Pseudovibrio sp. Tun.PSC04-5.I4: one gene and its partner. The protein of the gene in region 2 interacts with the protein of the main gene of each other region in a pairwise test. Links are inferred from orthologs where the notes say so. Each region holds a gene or a part of one and is shown on either strand. Other genes may lie near its edges.

Evidence for each region. Proteins that work in one complex are often made in the same cells at the same time.
Region 1: the proteins of BLS62_RS19775 (region 2) and BLS62_RS19140 interact in binary tests that used the Escherichia coli proteins (3 or more experiments, as listed by UniProt). The link is inferred for Pseudovibrio sp. Tun.PSC04-5.I4 from one-to-one orthologs.

What each region holds. Positions count from the first base shown.
Region 1 is NZ_FNLB01000006.1:2,986,455-2,989,936, reverse strand. What follows is about bases 35-3,442. They hold BLS62_RS19140 ([protein-PII] uridylyltransferase), read right to left. Parts: upstream 3,064-3,442; coding sequence 235-3,063; downstream 35-234. Other genes in these bases: BLS62_RS19135 (helix-turn-helix domain-containing protein), read right to left, coding at 3,124-3,442; murJ (murein biosynthesis integral membrane protein MurJ), read right to left, coding at 35-228. In the rest of the region: more of murJ, read right to left, coding at 1-34; more of BLS62_RS19135, read right to left, coding at 3,443-3,482.
Region 2 is NZ_FNLB01000006.1:3,124,299-3,127,118, reverse strand. The notes cover bases 38-2,783. They hold BLS62_RS19775 (P-II family nitrogen regulator), read left to right. Parts: upstream 38-1,114; coding sequence 1,115-1,453; downstream 1,454-2,783. Other genes in these bases: BLS62_RS19770 (ammonium transporter), read left to right, coding at 1,476-2,783; BLS62_RS19780 (DUF924 family protein), read left to right, coding at 201-764; BLS62_RS32265 (sulfurtransferase TusA family protein), read right to left, coding at 38-96. Also shown: more of BLS62_RS32265, read right to left, coding at 1-37; more of BLS62_RS19770, read left to right, coding at 2,784-2,792. UniProt on the Escherichia coli protein: Involved in the regulation of nitrogen metabolism. Regulates the activity of its targets by protein-protein interaction in response to the nitrogen status of the cell.

The sequences.
Region 1 (3,482 bases), 140 kb from region 2 along the record:
ACCATCCTCCTCAACAGACCGCGCAAACAGCGGCACGAAGGCTGAGTTGAAAGCGCCCTCGGCAAAAAGTCGCCGAAACAAGTTTGGCAAACGGAAAGCAACCACGAAAGCATCTGCAACAGGGCCGGTGCCAACGAAGGCAGCCAACATCACATCTCGCCCAAACCCACATAAACGGCTTAGCATTGTTGCGCCACCAACTGTGGCGAAGCTTTTGAAAAGGCTCATAAAGAATCATTTACCTGCAGTTTTTTGAGATTTGCGACGAGAGCTGGTAGGTGCTTTTTGTGGCTTTTTGCCGTCAAAGGCATTTCTCAATCTATCGCGAATGGAATCCTGACGTCCCACATTGTGAACCTTCTGACCAGTCAAATCAGTCACGTAGAAAACATCGACTGCTTTCTCGCCAAATGTTCCAACGTGAGCGCTTGCGATATTCAGGTTCAACGCGGAAATCTCTGTCGTCAGATCACTCAGCAAACCAGCGCGGTCAAGGCCTGTTACTTCAAGTACCGTATAGCTCTCTGACCATGAATTACTAACAAGAACAGTGGTTTGTAGAGAGAACACCTTGTTTCGTGCATTGGCTTTCTGTGCCGCTGTCTTCATCTCAGGAATGGGAGAGGTTCCGCGCAGAGCTTCTTTGATCAAGCAACTAATCCGCTCACCACGTCTGTGCTCGTCTTCGTCTTCCGGCAATTCTCGGCTGATGTAGATAGTATCCAAAGCCAAGCCATCTTTGGTTGTATCAATATGTGCATCAACGATATTAGCGCCAGCTGCAAAACAAGCGCGAGCAATGGTGGAAAGAAGGCGCGGGTGATCCGGCGCAAGAACTGTAATTTCTGTAACACCTTCAAAGGCATGCGGTTCAACGGAAGTCGCAAGGTGCTCCTCCTCCGCATCAATTGTGCGAATAAGGTTTGCGTGGGTTATTTTGCTCTTCAAGTCGACGCGTAACCAGTAAGCCGGATAATGCCTGTTGAGGTAACTATCCAGTTCCTCATCCGTCCAGCCACTCAGGTTTTCAGCCAACTCTTGCTTAGCAAATTCAACATGTTGCTGCTTGCTCATGCGTCCGTGGCCACCACTCAAAATGGTTTCGCTTTCGTAGTATAACGTGCGCAGCAACTGACCTTTCCAACCGTTGAAAACGCCAGGACCAACAGCGCGGATGTCAGCAACCGTCAAAATGAGAAGAAGTTGCAGGCGTTCGAGACTTTGAACCTTACGGCAAAAATCCTTGATGGTTTTCGGGTCGCTCAAATCACGCGATTGCGCAACTGTGCTCATTTCGAGATGTTGTTCTATGAGCCACGCAACCGTGTCAGTCTCAGATCGAGAGAGACCAAGGCGCGGGCACATCCGCCGTGCAATCTTTGCGCCGGCGATGGAATGATCTTCTGGCCTGCCCTTTGCAACATCATGCAAAAGCATTGCAACATAAAGAACTTTCCGACTGTTGACTGCTTTGATGAGGTCAGTCGCCAGCGGATGATTGTCGCCGCCAAGTCCGCGTTCAATCTCTGAGAGAACTCCGACAGAGCGGATCAAATGTTCATCAACTGTGTAGTGGTGATACATGTTGAATTGCATCATCGCGACCACCTTCCGAAACTCAGGAAGGAACTGACCGAGGATAGACGATTCGTTCATTGCTCTAAGCACAGTTTCAGGATCGCTGCGGCTCGTCAAAGTTTTCAGGAACAAACGGTTGGCCTGTTCGTTCTTCCTAAAATCTGCGTTGATCAATTTGCGGGATCGACGAATCAGTTTCAGTAATTCCGGATGTAAATCCAAATTGGTTTTGTCGATCAGATAGAAAATCCGAATGAGATTGACTGGATCCTTGATAAAGACATCAGGATTTGCCGAAATAATTCGCCCATTCTCAACAAGGAAGTCCTTGGTTCCTTTGATAGATCGACGCTTGTGCCTGCTGCCGGGAACAAAGCTACCTATGAACCGCGAAATACTCGGAGCGGATTTCACATGTTGTTCTTCCAGTGCAGCTGCAAAAATACGCGTGAGATCTCCTACGTCTTTTGCAACAAGGAAGTAGTGTTTCATAAACCGCTCAACGGCGCGCATACCGGGATGATCCATATACCCAAGACGATCAGCGATTTCCTTTTGAAAATCAAAACTTAAGCGCTCTTCGGGGCGATTGGTCACAAAATGCAAGTGACAACGAACGGCCCACAGGAAGTCCTGACTCTTTCGGAACCGATTCAATACACGGCGAGAGAAAACACCCTTTGCAACAAGGCCTAACCCGTTGGGAACACGATAGAAATATTTGGCGATCCAGAACAGTGTGTTTAGATCTCGCATCCCGCCTTTGCCGTCTTTGATATTTGGCTCAACCAGATAACGGGAAGCCCCGTGACGTTCATGGCGCTCGTCGCGCTCAACAAGTTTAGCTGCAATAAATTCAGCACCGGTTCCGGAAACGATTTCTTTTTCATAACGGGACATAAGTTCTTGAAATAATTCAAGATTTCCCCACACATAACGGGCTTCGAGTATCGCCGTTCGAACGGTCATATCCTCTTTGCACTGCTTGATAGTCTCATCAAGATTGCGGGTAGAATGCCCAACCTTAAGCCCCATATCCCACAGCATATAGAGGATAAACTCAACGACCTGATCGCCCCAGGCTGTTTGTTTGTACGGCCAGAGAAACAGCAGATCCACGTCAGAATGCGGGGCAAGAGTTCCGCGCCCATACCCACCAACGGCAATCACACTGATGCGTTCAGATTTACTAGGATTTTCAATGGGATAGACGTGAGTAACCGCAAACTCGTAGATGACCTGAATAAGGTGATCCTGCACGCAGGAAAGGCGCTCTGCACAACGCCGCCCGAGAGAATCCTCCTTCAGATGTTCCTCAATCTTTATGCTGGCTGCTTTTTGAGTTGCCTTCAGCTTTGCAAGGACGTCACAGCGTAGCTTGAAATTGCTGCCATCACCATCATAAGCCTCAACCAACGCGTTGAGTTCGTTGAGAAGTGAGCTCGGGTCAATCAGTTGATCCACTTTGAGTTCTTCAGGCGTCATAACAGCAGTCCAGTTCAAAAAAGTCAGCAATTCGACTTTATAGAGCTTTGCCCAGTTAGACTAGATATTGTCGCGCGAGCTAACGACTCTTAATTGATGGATGAGATGCTCCAGAGACTCATCTGATAGCTTATTAATTTTAGTTGCCAGCATATTAGTGAGTTCGGTGGCGCGCGGTGTTAATCCACCCGTATCAATGGTGATCTTGGGGTTTGAGAGTTCTGCAAGCCGTTGTAATTCTTCGGCTTCATCCCAGATAACGTTGAAATAGGTTATAATGCGCTGAACCATATACCAAGTCGGTGTGCCGCGTTTTCCATGTTCAAGCGCACTCAAATATGCCGAGGAAACAGAAAGAGCTTCGGCCATTTCTTTCAGAGTGATTTGCTGCTTTACCCGCAGTTCTCTAACTTTGGCTC
Region 2 (2,820 bases):
TCCCTTTTCCATGCGTTTCAGATGCTTGCGCGTCTTCATCACTGGTAAAGGGCAATTGAGACCTCTCAGGTCAAGAAAAATAGTGTCTTCGGCCAAGTGTTTCACCCAAAGCAGAATATGTGGCAGAGTGTTTTGATGCTGAGCTACCGAATTTTGACACAACAGTAAAGCTATTATTGGGGGATAGGACATTGGCGCTTATGGAACTGGACAAAACAGTCAACACAAACAGAGCTCTGGAAATTCTGGAATTTTGGTGGAATGCTGGCGGCGCCAAATGGTTCAACGGCGGCGCAGAGTTCGACAACGAAATCCGCGAAAAGTTTGAAGATGACGTTGAAGCTGCGGGCCGGGGCCAGTACGATAAATGGACGGCAACCCCACACGGTGCGCTGGCATTGTTGTTGCTGCTGGACCAGTTCCCACGCAACATCTTTCGCGGCTCAGCCAAGGCTTTTGCATTTGGTGACAAGGCCGTCGAAGTGGCACAGGAAGCGCTCAACAACAAATTCTATGCTGCCTACCCAGGCGGTTATCGCTCGTTCTTCTTCCTGCCCTTTGAGCATTCAGAGGAAATGGATATGCAGGACCTCAGCGTTGACCTTTTCAAAAAACATTGTGATCAGGACACCTACCATTACGCCTTGATCCACATGGATGTGATCCGCCGCTTTGGCCGCTTCCCTCATCGCAACAAGACATTGAGCCGCGAGACAACTCAGGCAGAACAAGACTTCCTCGACGCAGGCGGCTTCAGCGCCTAAAAATTAGCCATACATTATTTTGAACACATTTTAGGCAGCTCTCATTACAGGAGCTGCCTATTTTATTATCAGCCCATAACCTTCGAAAATTAGCCAACTTCACTAAGTTTTTGAAATTCTAGATTCAATCAACCAACAGAAATCATTATACTATTTCAACTTTGACTTGATTAAAAATTACGTAAAAATCAGTAGTCCCGAAAACTGGCACGCTCCTTGAATATGAGGGGTAAGCGTGCCGGCCGGGCATTCTACAAGACAACCTGAAAATCAGGGCGCTTTCCCGGTCCCAAAGAGGCTTCAGACCCTCTTTACGGCGCAGTCGATGACAAAGGGGAACGGAATCTGACATGAAAATTGTAATTGCAATTATTAAGCCCTTTAAGCTGGACGAAGTGCGCGACGCACTCACCAGCGTTGGCATTCAAGGCCTCACAGTTACAGAGGTCAAAGGCTACGGACGCCAAAAGGGTCACACAGAAATTTATCGTGGCACAGAATACGCCGTCACCTTCCTCCCCAAACTAAAGGTGGAAGTCGCAGTGACTTCCGACATGGCGGACAAAGTCGTCGAGATCATCAGCTCCGCTGCAAAGACCGGCCAGATCGGTGACGGCAAAATCTTCGTTTACTCCATTGAACAGGTCGTCCGCATTCGCACCGGCGAATCTGACGCAGACGCAATTTAATTATCTTATGGGGATAGAGAACATGAAACGCTCCACCACCCTTGTTGGCGCAACCGCACTTCTGGCGCTGTCAGCACTCCCGGCTATGGCAGAAGAAAAGTACGCACTTGCAGCAGACACCGCCTACATCTTCAACACCCTGCTCTTCCTCATCGGCGGCTTTATGGTCATGTGGATGGCAGCCGGCTTCACCATGCTGGAAGCAGGCCTCGTCCGCACCAAAAACGTTTCCATGCAATGTCTGAAAAACATCTCGTTGTATTCCATCTCAGGCCTGATGTTCTGGGTTGCGGGCTACAACCTCATGTACACAGGTGTTGATGGTGGCTTCATAGGCTCATTGGGCACTTACTCATTTGATCAGGTGGGCGGAGATTCCCTGAATACCGGCTACTCAACAGCCTCAGACTGGTTCTTTCAGATGGTATTTGCTGCAACAACAGCCTCCATCGTTTCCGGCACAATGGCAGAGCGCGTTAGATTGTGGCCCTTCCTCCTCTTCACAGTGGCCCTCACTGGTCTGATTTATCCAACCATCGGCTCCTGGGAATGGGGCGCAGGCTGGTTGGACCAACTGGGCTTCTCTGACTTTGCAGGCTCAACAATTGTTCACTCTGTAGGGGGCTGGGCTGCTCTTTCCGGCGCGAATATCCTTGGCGCACGGAAAGGCAAATATGGTCGTAATGGTCAGGTCAACGTTATGCCGGGCTCGTCCATGCCATTGGCGGCACTGGGCACTTACATCTTGTGGCTCGGCTGGTTCGGCTTCAACGGCGCATCGCAGCTCGCAATGGGTACGATCAGCGATATCACAGACGTCTCCCGCATTTTCGCCAATACAAATATGTCAGCAGTCGCAGGTGTTTTAACCGCAATCGTCCTCACTCAGCTGCTCTACAAAAAAGTTGATTTGACCATGGCCCTCAACGGCGCACTGGCCGGTCTGGTCTCCATCACGGCTGAGCCACTGGCCCCGACTGTGCCACAAGCCTTGCTCATTGGTTCTGTTGGCGGCGCAATTGTCGTGTTTGCCGTGCCACTCATCGACAAAATGAAAATCGATGATGTTGTTGGTGCAATCCCGGTTCACCTCCTCGCAGGCATCTGGGGAACTTTCATGGTTCCATTCACCAACTCAGATGCATCCTACAGCATCCAGCTCCTCGGCATTGTTTCCATCGGCGCCTTCGTCTTTGTAGCCTCAAGCGCAATTTGGCTGCTTATGAAAATGACGATTGGCATTCGCGCCAGCGAAGAACAAGAAGCCCTCGGCCTTGATAAAGCAGAAGTAGGTGTCGAAGCATATCCAGAATTCGGAGCTGGTTCGCAGCGTCTCTAGTTTTTAGATCAACAAAAAACACTCATAA